3 regions of the Diaphorobacter limosus genome follow, and region 3 is predicted to be linked to each of the others. Evidence: riboswitches for the same ligand, from Rfam matches in the RefSeq annotation. Region 3 holds a riboswitch; each other region holds the start of a gene.
What was found. A riboswitch is a leader RNA that binds a small molecule or an ion and turns the genes downstream of it on or off. The one in region 3 is predicted to bind glycine.
Positions count from the first base shown of each region.

Region 1: another riboswitch for glycine. It lies ahead of P4826_RS03850 (D-amino acid dehydrogenase); the one in region 3 lies ahead of gcvT (glycine cleavage system aminomethyltransferase GcvT).
Region 2: another riboswitch for glycine. It lies ahead of P4826_RS00845 (D-amino acid dehydrogenase); the one in region 3 lies ahead of gcvT (glycine cleavage system aminomethyltransferase GcvT).

Region 1 is NZ_CP136921.1:777,618-782,693, reverse strand. Features, by position in the region: gene P4826_RS03855 (IS5 family transposase) at 6-977, shown strand; partial or broken gene P4826_RS03850 (D-amino acid dehydrogenase) at 1,136-2,305, opposite strand; glycine riboswitch at 2,367-2,479, opposite strand; glycine riboswitch at 2,480-2,569, opposite strand; partial or broken gene P4826_RS03845 (amidohydrolase) at 2,580-3,493, opposite strand; gene P4826_RS03840 (AraC family transcriptional regulator) at 3,496-4,326, opposite strand; gene P4826_RS03835 (carboxymuconolactone decarboxylase family protein) at 4,434-4,973, shown strand.
Region 2 is NZ_CP136921.1:160,906-165,981, reverse strand. Features, by position in the region: gene bfr (bacterioferritin) at 93-569, shown strand; gene flhD (flagellar transcriptional regulator FlhD) at 796-1,125, shown strand; gene flhC (flagellar transcriptional regulator FlhC) at 1,169-1,708, shown strand; gene P4826_RS00845 (D-amino acid dehydrogenase) at 1,716-2,990, opposite strand; glycine riboswitch at 3,146-3,243, opposite strand; gene P4826_RS00840 (FlgO family outer membrane protein) at 3,312-3,854, opposite strand; gene P4826_RS00835 (hypothetical protein) at 3,851-4,579, opposite strand; gene P4826_RS00830 (spherulation-specific family 4 protein) at 4,741-5,076, shown strand, end outside.
Region 3 is NZ_CP136921.1:1,177,345-1,182,420, reverse strand. Features, by position in the region: gene gcvP (aminomethyl-transferring glycine dehydrogenase) at 1-308, opposite strand, end outside; gene gcvH (glycine cleavage system protein GcvH) at 428-802, opposite strand; gene gcvT (glycine cleavage system aminomethyltransferase GcvT) at 884-1,948, opposite strand; glycine riboswitch at 2,059-2,167, opposite strand; glycine riboswitch at 2,183-2,271, opposite strand; gene P4826_RS05730 (MBL fold metallo-hydrolase) at 2,365-3,417, shown strand; gene P4826_RS05725 (TRAP transporter large permease) at 3,440-5,076, opposite strand, start outside.

The sequences.
Region 1 (5,076 bases), 400 kb from region 3:
CATCTATGAAGCAAATTGGCCTCGCCCTGAACCTGAGCACGCGCCAGACCCGCAAGCAAGTCTTTCTCGAACAGATGGAGCAAGTCGTGCCCTGGCAAGACTTGGTGCAGCTGATCGCCCCGTACTACCCCCAGGGCAGGAACGGGCGCCCGCCCTTTGAGCTGCAGACCATGCTGCGCCTGCACTTCTTGCAGCAGTGGTTCAAGCTGTCGGACCTGGGGATGGAGGAAGCCTTGTTTGACACGCCCCTGTACCGAGACTTTGCCCAGCTCGATGCCCACGGGCGGCTGCCTGACGAGAGCACCATCTTGCGCTTTCGCCACCGCCTGGAGCGCCACAAGCTGGCCGAGCAGATGCTGGCCACCGTCAACGACCTGCTGTGCGCCAAAGGCCTGCAGCTCAAGGAAGGCACCATCGTGGACGCCACCTTGATTGCCGCGCCGAGCTCAACCAAGAACAAAGACAAGGCGCGAGACCCCGAGATGCATTCGAGCAAGAAGGGCAACCAGTGGTACTTCGGCATGAAGGCCCATATCGGCGTGGACGCCGACAGCGGCCTGGTGCATACCGTGCGCTGCACCTCGGGCAACGTCGGCGACGTGGTCGAAGGCAACAGCCTGCTGCACGGACAGGAGGTGCAGGTCTTTGGTGACGCTGGCTACCAGGGAGCGGACAAACGCGCCGATGCGCCCAAAGACGTGCCGTGGCACGTTGCCATGGGGCCGGCCAAACGCAAGGCATTGGACAAAGAACGCAGTGCCGTAGATGCCCTGGTCGATCAGCTCGAGCGCGTGAAGGCGCAAATCCGCGCCAAGGTGGAGCACCCGTTTCGCGTCATCAAGCGCCAGTTTGGCTACACCAAGGTGCGCTACCGAGGTCTGAAGAAAAACACCCTGCAGATCGTGACGTTGTTTGCGCTCTCGAACCTGTGGATGGCGCGCCATCAGTTGATGCAGCAGCAAGGAGCACGGGGATGAGTGCGCCCGAAAACAGGGCGCGGGCCGCCAAAAGCGGCAAAAAGCCCTGTTTCAAGGGCAAAAAGGCAGGGGAAACTGCCGAAATCAACTCAAGTTTGCACCATCTGAAAAATAGCCCAGGCGTAGCACGCCTGGGGATGGGTTGTTCAGGGCATCCATAACGTCCAACCCAAGTGCCCATGCCCGGTGTTGTAAAAAACATTGGGAGTTCTACCTTGACCCACCCGAGGCATCATGTTGGGCATCATAGGGCGCAAGCCTGCCCAAGGCACTACAGAGCGTGTGTTAACGCGGGGAAAACATTGTTCCACCCATTCAATCAATGGGCGGATGCGGTCTGCGCGAATGTCACGGTTCACGCCATTGAATTCGGCAGTGCCTGCAACGCGGAAACGGTTGAGGCCTAAGCGGCTGGTGACCAACTTGGTTTCGTCATCCAGTAAGCTCACGGTGGGGGCACCCAATTGACTTTCTTCATCGTTCAAGTTGACGGTGATGGAGTAGCCTTTGACGGGGTAGATGTTCACGCGATCGCCTAGCTGAGCTGCAAAGTCACGGCTGCCCACTCCTGCACACACCACCACGCTATCAAAGGTATGCAGGCTTGGGGTGGCGTCTTGTTGTGTCACGGTGATGACAGCTTGTTGGCCATCGCTTTGAATCGACGTCACATCTTGACCATACAGCGTGTGCACGCCGAGTCGTGATGCCGCATTTGCTAGTCCATTGGTGAATTTGTGAATGTCTCCCGTGGAATCGCTCTCAGTGAAGTAGCCACCGTAGTAGGTGCCTGCCAATGTCGGCTCGATGGCTTTCATTTCAGCTGGGGTCACGGCATAGCGAGGTAGGCCCCCCTTGGCCAGCATGACTGACACTTTGCCTGCATGGTCGAACCCTTTTTTGTCACGGTAAATGTGCAGGATGCCTTCCTTCTTCAGGTCGAAATCAATGCCTTCTTCCTGCGCCCAAGTAAACAAGTGTTTGCGGGCTGCGACTGCTAAGCGAGCTGTCTCAACCGTGTTGCGCTCGTAATGGGGCATCGCAGCAATGAACTCTGCAAACCAGGAGAGTTTGTGCCACGTAGGTGCTGGGTTGACCAGCAGCGGCGCATCACTTTTGAGCATCCACTTTAGCCCTTTGAGGATGGTGGACCAATGCGTCCAAACTTCTGCATTAGATGCAGAGAGTTGCCCTCCGTTTGCGAATGATGTTTCCATCGCAGCATAGCGATGGCGTTCAAACAAGGTAACGGAAAAGCCGCGTTTTGCCAAGGCATAAGCTGTTGTGACGCCCGTGATGCCGCCGCCAATAACTGCGATTGTTTTCATAGTGAATGAGCTTTCAAAAACGTCAAAGTGTTGAGCACCAACAAGCCCTGTGCATGGCTGGTGCACCCCCTCTGTTTAGAACCTGAGAGATTCGTGGTCCATCGTGTTCAATGCAACCACTTGCTCCTGCGGTGTGCCGGGTGACTAAGACCAGCAACTCTTCAGAGATATCAACGATTCAAACCGGTCCTTTTGCCTGAGAGTTTCCGGGGTGGTTGCTCCTTCGGCGTCGCGATTTAACGCGATCTCTCCCGATCTGAATTTCATAAAAAAACTACGCCAGAAAGCGCTCAGTCAACGCGACCCAGAACGCAGCACCCACAGGTATGTTGCGGTCTTCAAAATCGTAATTGGGGTTGTGCACCATGCAGGCCCCGTGACCTCCGTTAGTTGCATCGCCATTCCCGATGAATAGATAGCTGCCTGGCACTTTGTCGAGCATGTAGGCGAAGTCTTCACTGGCGGTGAGCGGTTCAGTTTGGAGCACCACGTTATCTGCGCCTACCAACGCCACCGCCACTTCGCGGGCTATTCCCGTCTCAATAGGGGTATTGACCAGCACCGGGTAACCGGGCAAAAACTCGACTTTTGCGGTCACGCCAAAACTTTTCGCCTGTAACTCAACGAGCTCCACAATGCGATTGCGCAACAACTCTCGCACATCCCGATCCAGCGCCCGTACGCTAAGCTTTAACGTGGCGTTTTGGGGGATGACGTTGTTGACCACACCCGACTGAAAAGAGCCGACCGTGATCACGGCCATGTGCAGTGGGGGTACGTTGCGTGAAACGATGGTTTGTAGCGCCATGACAATTGCCGAACCCGCAACGACCGGGTCAGCACTCTGGTGCGGCATGGCACCATGGCCGCCTTTACCTTCAATGTGCACCAGAATGTTTTCGCTGGACGCCATGGTTGCGCCTTCGCGCAATAACAACTGACCTGGCCGAAAGCCCGGCAGGTTGTGCATGGCAAAGATTGCGTCGCAGGGGAAGCGGTCAAACAGGCCGTCTTCAATCATCTTGCGCGCCCCCCCAAGCTTTCTTCAGCGGGCTGAAAGATCAAATTCAGCGTGCCATCAAACGTGGTGGACTTTGCAATATGTTCGGCCGCAGCCAGCAGCATTGCGGTGTGTCCGTCGTGGCCGCAGGCATGCATCAAACCCGCATGGCAACTGGCATGGGGCAGCCTCAGTCCTGATCGGTGTGCGTTTGCAGCCAGGCAAGTGGCGGCATGCCGACGCGGTGGGTGAAAGCGCGGGTAAGCGCTACAGCGCTGGCGTAACCCACCATGGGCGCAATGGACTTGAGCGGCTTGCCTCGTTTGAGCAAACCCTTGACTACTGTGATGCGCCAGGCCGTGAGGTAGTCGAGCGCGGTCAGGCCCGACACCTCTCGAAAGTGATTGGCAAAGCGTGCGCGCGACATGCCTGCGGTTTCGGCCAACGATTCCAGCGTCCATGCATGGCCGGGCCGGTCGTGCATGGACGTGACCGCTTTGGACAAACGTGGGTCGCCCAGCGCCGCCAGGATGCCGGTGGTGACCGATGAAATGTCAAGCAGGTGGCGCAGCAACAAGATGAGCAGGTATTCCATCAACAGGTCCAGCGCAGCTTGCCGACCACACTTTTCGTCAAAGGCTTCCTGGAACAACAGGTCCAACGCGGGTGAAAGACTGGACGACTGGTTCAGCGGAATCACCAGCACCTCGGGCATGGCAGAGATCAGCGCGCCTCGGGCCTCGTCGCCCAGATCGACAGACGCACACACCAGGTCAACACCGTCGGCGCTATCGGGCACCAGCCGGTGGGCAGAACTCTGCGGGAAAAACAACAAACTGGGCTCTTCAACCCTGCTGGCGCGCCCATGCCGGTCGATCACGCTCATGGTGCCCCTGCGCATCAAATGCACATGGCCCACATGAGCTTCGGCCTCAAAGGCGGAGATCTGGCACAGGTTGCCCGAATAGAACACGCGTGCGCTGGGCACCGAGCGGGCAAACAAAGGTGAAAGTCGGTCCATGGCGGCGCTTGATACTTTGGGTATGCTTTCTTGTACTTTCAGTGATTATACGTATCGCACAATTCACTGGTGCATGTCGCACAGCCATTCAAAACGAGAGTTTCACCATGACACGTATCGCACCTGTATCACTTGCCCAAGCCGACGCCACCACCCAAGCCACCCTCAACGGCGTCAAGGCCAAGCTCGGCATGGTACCCAACCTGTTTGCCACCTTCGCCCAGGCTCCAGCCGCCCTGAACGGCTACCTGGCTTTCTCCGACGCACTGAGCAAAGGCCGCTTGAGCGCCGCCCAGCGCGAGTTGATCGCATTGGCCGTGGGCCAAACCAACGCTTGCCAGTACTGCTTGTCTGCACACACCCTGATCGGTAAAGGTGCTGGTTTGTCGGAAGCAGCCATCCGCGCAGCCCGAAGCGGCACCGCCGAAGGCGAACAAGACAAGGCCTTGGTTGAGCTGGCCATCAAAATCGTCCGTCAGCGTGGCGTGTTGGCCGACAGCGATCTGGCCGATGCCGCAGCAGCGGGTGTGGACCATGGCCTGGTCATCGAAGTCACCGCCAACGTGGCCCTCAACGTGTTGACCAACTACACCAACCACATTGCCGACACCGACGTCGACTTCCCAGCCGTGCCAGTCGCCCTGTAAAGCCCAGCCTCGCTGACAAGCGGGGAACGCCAACGGCCACCTCCTGGTGGTCGTTGGCGCAGGTGGCCGTGTTGCTCCTGTTGGCACACAGATGGCCTTCACT
Region 2 (5,076 bases), 1.0 Mb from region 3:
TTCCCCGGCACACATTCCGGCCCGCATGTCTCCAGGCCCATGCGAAGTGGATCACAATGTGGCTCTTCCCCCGACAACCAGGAGCCCCCCCCATGAAAGGCGACGCACAAGCCATTGCCCACCTGCAGGCCCAGCTCAAGAACGAACTCACCGCGATCAACCAGTACTACGTGCATTACCGCATGCTCAAGCACTGGGGTTTCGACAGGCTGGCGAAGAAGGAGTACGAGGAGTCGATCGGTGAGATGAAGCATGCCGACAAGCTGATGGAGCGCATCTTCATGCTCGACGGTCTGCCCAATCTACAAGACCTGGCGAAATTGCAGATCGGAGAGGATGTGCCCGAGATCCTGGAATGTGACCTGCGCGCGGAGCGCGGCGCACAGACCACCATCAAGGAGGGCATCGCCTACTGCGAGTCGGTGCGCGACTATGTCTCGCGCGACCTGCTGCAGGACATTCTGGAGGACACCGAGGAGCACATCGATTTTCTGGAAACGCAGATCGAGCTCGTGGACAAGGTGGGCCTGCACAACTACCTGCAGTCGCAAATGGGCGATGCCGACTGACACCGAACCTGCCTCACTACACAACGGGCTGCGGCCCGTTTTTTTACGCCCGCATGCCGACAGCGATGTAAGGCAAACTCCTACAAAGGGCGTCAGACAAGCGGACGGCACGCAGCGCCGAACCCCGACTTCATTTTCTTTTGGCCGGGTTTCACAATCCATTTCAACGGATCACGCAACACATGCAACCAGTTGCAAGCGATCCACCACTGGAAAGGATTGACCCATGACCTCCGAACAACTTCTCGCCGAAATCCGCGAAGCCAACCTCACTTACCTGATGCTGGCCCAGACCCTGATCCGCCAGGACAAGGCCGAAGCCGTGTTCCGTCTGGGCATCAACGAAGATGCGGCCGACATTCTGGCATCGCTGTCCGCGGCCCAGGTGCTCAAGCTGGCCTCGCGCAACACGCTGCTGTGCGGCTTCCGCGTGGACGACGACCTGGTGTGGAGCTTGCTGACCAACCACAACACGCCGCGCAAGTCGATCAACGAGGCCACGAACACGCTGCACGCCAACATCCTGATGGCCAGCCGTGTCTCCGAAGTGCTCTGAGCCAAGCCCCCCTGCACCGCCCCCAAGCCAACGAAAGCCCGCCATGTCCGCACCCGTCAAGAGCGTCCTCAACGAGTCCAAGCAAATCGAACGCGCCGCCATGTTGATCGAGATGGGCGCCCGCATGCAGGTGCTGGAGTCCGAGACCACGCTGTCGTACGAGCGCCTGATCCGCCTGTACAAGGAGATCGCGGGCAAGTCGCCCTCCAAGGGCCAGCTGCCGTTTTCCACCGACTGGTTCCTGACCTGGCAGGAGAACATCCACAGCTCGCTGTTCCTGAACATCTACGAGTACCTGTCCAAGGGCGTGAGCCTGGACAGCGTGGAGCTGCTGACCAAGGCCTACCGCCTGTACAACGAGCAGGTGGCGGCCGCCGAGATCGAGCCCCTGCTGTCCTTCACGCGCGCCTGGCGCCTGATCAAGTTCGTCGATGCCGGCATGCTCACGCGCACCAAATGCTCGCAGTGCAGCGGCCAGTTCGTCACCGAGCTGTACGAGAACCGCCACTACACCTGCGGCCTGTGCAACCCGCCGGCACGCGCCGGCAAGAGCAAGAGCGCAGGTGCATTGACCCTGCACTGATAAAAGACTAGCCCTCCTGCGCCAGCGGCGCCTGGCCCACGGCCACCACGCTGGCGCTGCGCGCACGGCTTGCGGCGCACACCATGTCGGCCAGCATGTCCGCCGTCGCGGCCGACAGCGTCCAGCCCAGGTGGCCATGGCCGGTGTTGTAGAACACGTTCGGCCGGGCGCCCGGGCCCACGCGCGGCAGCATGCTCGGCGTCATGGGACGCAAGCCGGCCCAGGGTACGACCTGGCGCGTGCTGACATCCGGAAAGCACTGGTTCACCCAGTTGATCAGCGGCTGGATGCGGTCGGCGCGAATATCGCGATTGGCGCCATTGAACTCCGCGGTGCCAGCCACCCGGAACCGATCCTGTCCCAGGCGGCTGGTGACCAGCTTGGTCTCATCATCGAGCAGGCTCACGGTGGGCGCGGCCTGCTGGCTCGGTTGATCCAGAAGATTGACGGTGATGGAATAGCCCTTGACCGGGTAGATGTTGATGCGGTCACCCAGCTGCGTGGCCAGCGCACGGCTGCCAATGCCTGCACAGACGACCATGGCGTCGAAATGCCGGCGCTCCGTGACGCCGTCGCACTCGAAGTCAACGGTTGCGCCCCCGCTATTGCTGGCCACGCCCTTGACCAGCGCGCCAAACAGGCAGCGCCCACCATGGCGTTCAAACGCCGCAGCCAGGCCGGTGGTGAACTTGTGGATGTCGCCGGTGGAGTCGCTCTCGGTGAAGTAGCCACCAAAGAAATCGCCCGCCAGCGTGGGTTCGATCTGCCGCATTTCCTCGGGCGTCACGGCACGCCGCTCCAGTCCACCGGCGGCCAGCAGCCTGGAGACCTGGCCCGCATGATCAAAGCCTTTGCGATCACGGTAGATGTGCAGGATGCCCTGCTTTTTCAGATCGAACTCCACGCCCTCGGCCTCGGCCCAGGCAAACAGGTGCTGGCGCGCGGCAATCGCCATGCGTGCCGTGGCAATGGTGTTCTCTCGATATTTCGGTATGTGGGCAATGAACTCGGCAAACCACGACAGCTTGTGCCAGGTCGGGCGCGGGTTGACCAGCAGCGGCGCATCGCCGCGCAACATCCACTTCAGGCCCTTGAGGATGGTCGAGCCGTGCGTCCAGACCTCGGCATTCGAGGCAGACAGCTGGCCGCCATTGGCAAACGAGGTGTCCATCGCCGCATAGCGATGCTGCTCGAACAGGGTGACGGAAAAGCCGCGCCTGGCAAGCGCGTAGGCCGAGGTAACGCCGGTGATGCCACCGCCGATGACAGCGATTGATTTCATGAAAGCTCCAAACGTCGGAAGGGTGGAGTGCGACGGCAACATGCATGCCGCACGCCCCCTCTGTTTGGAACCTGAGAGATTCGCACCCGCGCCGCTGCGGGGTGCTTGCTCCTGCGGTGGGGAGGATGACGAATCCGCCCGCTCTTCAGAGTGTCATGAACTGGCCGGTCCTTTTGCCTGAGAGTTTCCGGGGCGGTTGCTCCTTCGGCGCCACTGGGTTGGGATGCCCAGCGGTCTCTCCCGACCAATGCGCGCGATCATAGCGCCGTTTGCAGCCGTGGCGGCCTTGCCCCATGCATCCAAGGCCTGCCGACGATCGCTTCAATATTCCCCGACCAGCAGACCGCGCACATTCCCATCCATGGGCAGCGCATAGTCATGCGCCGCCAGCACGGCATTGCCATGCGGGCTCACGAGCTTGAGGCTCACGTATACCGCCTGAGAGGCGGCCGCATAGGTTCCCACCAGCACGGCCTGGGCGGCCTGCGCCTGGCTGACCTCGCCCACCTCGCGCGAGAGCAGCAACTCACCCTGGCGTGGCCGCAGGGCCAGCGTCTCGCGCAGGCGCAGCTCGGTCACGCGCAGGCCGCGCCGGGCCAGGCGGCCGGCCAGCTGCTCGGAGATCAAACGCCCCAGGCGCGAGGATTCGCCCAGCCGATCGAGTTGCACCACGGTGGACACGAGCACGGGCTGCTCGGCATTCAGCGCCACCTGCTCCAGCAAGGCATCGGCAGCCCCATGATTGCTGGCCACCAGGTCAACCGGCGCCACTGCGGACCGGTCGCCGTAGTAATACTGCGCGCAACCCTGCAACGCGCAGGCGCATGCCAGCACAGCGGCAGCCAGGGCCGCACGGCGTTTCATGGCGCCACCACCTTCCAGGTGCGCAGCGGCGCAGGCGCCGGCGGCGGCAGCTCGGGCTGGTAGAGCGCCGCATCCGCACGTTCGATGTAGTACATGTCTGCCGACCCCGCCAGATAGCGATCCTGGGTCTTGAGGGTGGTGGTGATGAGCACCTCGGTGCGCGTGGGGCCGCCCGCCGCGGCGCCCTGGGTGTGGCGCTGGGCCAGATCCATGGCCAGACCCGCCCCCAGGCCGATGGCGGTGGCCACGCCTGGCAGCAAGACACGATCGGAGTAATGCGTTTCCCAATCACGCCACACACCTACGCCGCTGCCCAGCAGAGTCCAGGGCGTTGGAATAGGCAGGTTGCTTGGAACCCCTGCCTGGTGCTGCACCAATTGCGTCTGAACCTCCAGCTCCAGCGCCGACGGCCCGGTGGACAGTGCCACCCCCTTATTGAGCAGGCGCACCCGCAGAAGCTTAAGAAAGCCCTGGTTGAAACTGGAGTTGTCGGCTACCGTGACATGGATGGGCTGTCCACCCTCGGGCCAGGCGGCCGTCTTCTCTGCCACGCGTGCGGCCACGTCGTCGGCCAGCACATCCCAATGATGCACGGCACGCGCTTTCTTCTGCCCGGTGGCCGGGTAGTTGTCGGCGCGCGGGACGTCCAGGTTGCTGCAACCGGCCAGCAGAGTCGCCGCCAGCACAGCCGCATGAACCGAGGCGCGGTGGATGGATGAAAACATGATCCCGATGATAGGGATGGAGTCCCGGGGCAATCGACACAACAACGCCGGGTTTCCCGTTCAAAGCGGCGGTTTCGATGCCTCAAGCACTATTAGCATGCGGTCACAACAGCAACATGAATGCAACACCGCGGGAATCCACCTTCCTCCTCATGACCACCATGCACACCACATCGCACATCGCGTCTCTGCTGGCCTTGACTGCCGCCTTGGCGGGCTGCGGCGGCGGGACGGAGAAATCCACCGCCCCAACCACGCCAGCACCCCCACCGCCGTCGGGCATCGTCAGCTTGAGCTTCATCACCAACGCCCAAGCGAACGTTTTCGACAGGGGCACATTGAGCAGCGCACTGAACGTCCAGGCAGGCCTCGATGGCAGCAACGCCAACAACCTCACGGTTACGTTCACGACCACCGCCGGCAGCGTCAGCCCGGTGCAGGTCGCCACGAACAGCAGCGGGCTGGCAGCCACGTCGCTCAGCATCCCCACCGCGACG
Region 3 (5,076 bases):
ATGTTGCGCAGGATCACGCCCGGCGTGTGCGTGCCGTAGTAGCCCTGGCCGATGAAGCTTTTCAGCACCCGGTTCTTGCCGGCTATTGTTTTCAACTCGGCCAGCGCCTCGGCCTCGGTGCAGGGCGCGGGCAAGTCCATGCTGCTGGCGCGCGCGATGGAGCGCGGCACGATGGAGGCCACCAGCGACTGGCGCGAGGCCTCGCCAATCACGGACAGCATCAGCGCCTCGTCAGCGCTATCGATACCGATATGACGAGGCAGGAATTCGGCGTGGTTTTCCAGCGCGGAGAGGGGCAGGGCAGGCATGGGGTGGGTTCAGGTCAGATTGGCTGGTAGCCCTTGCTGGATCAGCGCGGGCAGCTCATATTTTTGGGTGATGCATTTGGCGTTGAGCGTCTGAGGGGACGCTCAACGCTCAACGCTCATCACGCGCTGGCGGCAAAGGCGTTGTAGGCCGCTTCGTCCATCAGCGCGTCCAGCTCGGCGGGGGCAGAGAGCTTGACCTTGAAGAACCAGCCGGCGTTCATGGGGTCGGAGTTGGCCAGCGAAGGATCGTCACGCAGGGCCTCGTTCACCTCGACGACCTCGCCGCTCACCGGCATGTAGACGTCGGCCGCGGCCTTCACCGACTCGACCACGCCGGCCACGTCGCCCTGGGCAAAGGTGGCGCCCACGGCGGGCAGGTCGACGAAGACCACGTCGCCCAGCGCGTCCTGCGCATGTACGGTGATGCCGACCACGGCGGCGTTGGCGTCGGCGCTGTTGACCCACTCGTGGTCTTTGGAAAACTGGATGCTCATGGCGATGCTCCGATAAAAAAAGTTGTGAGAAGGGGCAGCGCGCACTGTAGCCGCGCTGCCGGTGTAGCGAAACCGAAAAAATCAGCCGCGGTGGTAGCGCGGGGGCAGGAAGGGCGTGGGCGAGACCACCATGGCCACGGGCTTGCCGCGCACCATGGCAAACACCTCGGTGCCGGGCTGGGCGTACTCGGGCTGCACGTAGGCCAGGGCGATGGGCTGGTTCAGCGTGGGCGAGAGCAGGCCGCTGGTGACATGGCCGACATGCTGGCCGTCCAGGTTCTCCAGCACCGCCGGCTCGCGCACCGGCACGCGCTCTTTGGCGATCAGGCCGACGCGCTTCTTCGTCAGGCTGGCCGGGTTGTCGATCTGCGCCAGCACCTTGGCCGCGCCCGGAAAGCCGCCAGCGCGCTCGCCGCCGGTGCGGCGCACCTTCTGGATGGCCCAGTTCAGCGCCGCCTCGGGCGGAGTGGTGGTGCTGTCGATGTCGTTGCCGTACAGGCACAGGCCGGCCTCCAGGCGCAGCGAATTGCGCGCGCCCAGGCCAATCGGCTTCACCTCGGGCTGGGCCAGCAGGGCGCGTGCCAGGGCCTCGGTGTGGTCGCCGGGCACGGAGATTTCAAAGCCGTCCTCGCCGGTGTAGCCGCTGCGCGTGATGAACAGCTCGGCGCCATTCCAGGCGAAGCTGGCGCCGCTCATGAAGACCAGCTTTTCCACGCCCGGCACCAGGCGCGAGAGGGCCGTGACCGCCTGCGGCCCCTGCAGCGCCAGCAGGCCCTGGGTGGGCAGGGTGACGATCTGGCAGCGGTTGCCGATATGCGTCTCGATATGCGCGATGTCGGTGAGCTTGCAGGCACCGTTGACGATCAGGAACCAGGTGTCGTTTCCCTGGTTGAAGAACATCAGGTCGTCGATCACGCCGCCCTCGTCGTTGAGCAGCAGGCCGTAGCGCTGCTTGCCTTCGGCCAGGCCCTGCACGTCCACCGGCATCAGAGACTCCAGCGCCGCCGCCGCGTCGGCTCCGATAAGCTTGAGCTGGCCCATGTGCGAGACGTCGAACAGGCCGGCGGCCTGGCGCGTGTGCTGGTGTTCGGCCATCAGCCCGCTCTTGTACTGCACGGGCATGGAGTAGCCGGCAAAGGGCACCATGCGGGCGCCCAGCTCGATGTGCAGGGCGTTCAGGGGGGTGGTCAGCAGTTCGGTGTCGGACAAGGCATGTCTCCAGGGCAAATGCGGGCCATGGCGCAACGCACCATGGTGTTTGCCCTGCTGTCCTCTTTACCTGAGAGATTCACCCCGGATGGCAGGGTTTGCTCCTTCGGTGGACGCCCGAAACCGGTTGGGGCGCCTCTCTCCAGCAAGGAAACGCCCGCAGCAATCGCGGGCGTGTCGTCAGTCCTTTTGCCTGAGCGTTTTGGCTGTTGCCTGCGCCTTCGGCGGCCCCACAGGGGGCTCTCTCCTGACAGCCGGCAATTCTACCTTGCGCGACAGGCTGGGCAATGCGTCCTGGTGTTTTCCGATAAGCTGCCAGTTGGTAACAAAAATGAAGGTCGGTAGTGGCATCAATGGCTGAAGAAGTGGTGACGGACAAGAACGGCCTGGTCTACCCATGCGGCGTTGCGCCCGTGGTAGGCGACGCCAAAGAACTGGCCCCGGGCGTATGGTGGCTGCGCATGCCCATGCCGTTTGCGCTGGACCACATCAACCTGTGGGCTTTGCGTGATGGCGATGGCTGGGCGCTGGTCGATACCGGCATCTGGTCCACCGACACGGCGGGTGCCTGGCGCCAGCTGTTTGCGGGGGTGCTCGATGGGCCGGTGACGCGTGTTTTCGTCACCCACATGCACCCCGACCATATCGGCATGGCCGGCTGGCTGACGCGCAAGTTCGGCTGCCGTCTGTGGATCAGCCGCCTGGAGTACCTGAGCTGCCGCGCATTGAGTGTCGATACCGGGCGCGAGGCGCCGGATGATGCCATCCAGTTCTACCAGCGTGCCGGCTGGGGCGAGGAGGCGATCGAAACCTACCGCACCCGCTTTGGCGGCTTTGGCAAGCTGATCTATGCGCTGCCCGACAGCTACCGGCGCCTGCGCGATGGCGAGGAGATCTGTATAGGCGAGCAGCGCTGGCGCGTGGTGGTGGGCACGGGCCATTCGCCCGAGCATGCCTGCCTGTACTGCCCCGAGCTGAAGCTGTTGATCTCGGGCGACCAGGTGCTGCCCGGCATTTCGTCCAACGTCTCGGTGTTTCCGGCCGAGCCCGATGCCAACCCGTTGGCCGACTGGCTGGAGTCGCTGGAAAAGCTCGAGCGCAGCGTGGCCGACGATGTGTTGGTGCTGCCATCGCACAACCAGCCCTTCCGGGGCCTGCATCGGCGCATTGCCGCGCTGCGCGACAGCCAGCATCGGGCGCTCGACAGGCTGCGAGAGGCCTTGCGGCAACCGCAGCGCGTGGTCGATGTCTATGGCGCGCTGTTTTCCCGCCCGGTCACCGCGGACAACATGCAGATGAGCCTGGCCACGGGCGAGAGCGTGGCCCATCTCAACTACCTGGTGGCGCGTGGCGAGGCCAGGGTGAGCATCGGGCAGGAGGGCTGCGCCTGGTATCAGATGGTCTGATCACAGGCGACGGCCCCTGGCCTTACTTGTAGAGCAGCTGCGGCAGCCACAGGCCTATGGACGGCCAGGCATACAGCAGCACGATGGCCAGGATCTGTATGCCCATGAAGGGCAGCATGCCCAGGAAGATCTGGTTCAGCGTCACATACGGCGGCGCCACGCCCTTCAGATAGAACGCCGACATGGCCACGGGTGGTGACAGGAAGGCGGTCTGCAGGTTCAGCGCCACCAGCAGGCCGAAGAACAGCGGATCGACCCCGAAGTGGCTCAGCAGTGGAATGAAGATGGGCATGAAGATCACGATGATCTCCGTCCACTCCAGCGGCCAGCCGAGCAGGAAGATGACGATCTGGGACAGCACCATGAACTCGACCTTGGTGAGGTTCATGGACAGCACCCATTTCTCGATCACTTCCTGTCCGCCCAGCAGCGCAAAGGCGGCTGAAAAGATGGCCGAGCCCACGAACAGCCAGCACACCATGGCCGAGGTCTTGGCCGTCAGGTAGACCGACTCGCGCAGCACGTCCATGGTCAGCTGCCGGTAGGCCGCCGCCAGCAGAAAGCCGCCGAGCGCCCCCATGGCCGCCGCCTCGGTGGGCGTGGCCAGGCCGGAGACGATGGAGCCCAGCACCGCCAGGATGAGCATCATCAGCGGGAAGAAGGAGCTCAGCAGCATCTTGAAGATTTCAAGCCGGGCAAAGCTCAGGAACAGGTAGAACAGGGTCGTGACCGCCCCCAGCAGCGAGAACAACACCCACCACCAGGTGGGGGCCGGCTGCGTCTCGGCCTGGGCTGGGGCCTCGGCCGCTGCAGCGGCCGGCGGTTCGGCCACGGCCGCGCCATCCTGGCCCTGTGCCTGAACTTCGGGCTCGGCGCCCGGGGGCTCGGCCAGCGCGGTATCCGGCTGGTTCTCTTCGGCTTGCTCTGCGGGGGGCTCCTGGAGGCTGCCCTCTGCCGGGAGCTCTTGCAAACCTCCGTCGCCGGGCGGCTCTTGCAGGCCGGAGGCAGAGGAGCCGCTTTCGCCCAGGCCTATGGGCTGGATGTCGAACGTCTCCTCCACCTTGACCGTGGTGACGGCGTTCCAGCTGCTCACCACCAGCACCAGAAACAGCAGCCCGGGCAAGACCACCAGGGCCAGCTGGCGCAGCACATGGGCCAGTGGCACCTGGGCGTTGCGCCGGCCCTTGAGCGCGTCCAGCAGTCGCACCACGGCATGCTGGCCGGTCTGCGCGGGCAGTGCGGCGGTCAGCGCCGGCAGATCGACCTGGCGTTCGCCATCGGACAGTGGTGGCGCCCAGGTCGGCTTGATCTTGGCCACTATGACCACGTAGACCACATACAGGCCCGCCAGCACGATGCCAGGGAAGAAGGCGCCGGCGTACAGCTGCACCACCGACACCCCGGCGGTCGCGCCATACAGGATGAGCAGGACCGAAGGCGGAATCAGGATGCCCAGGCAGCCGCCGGCCGTGATGGCGCCGGCCGACAGCGGGATGCTGTAGCCGGCGCGTAGCATGGCCGGCAGCGCCAGCAGGCCCATCAGCGTGACCACGGCACCGACGATGCCGGTGGCGGTGGCAAAGATGGCGCAGGTGACCAGCGTGGCCACGGCCAGCGAGCCCGGGATGCGCGCCATCGCCAGGTGCAGGCTCTTGAACA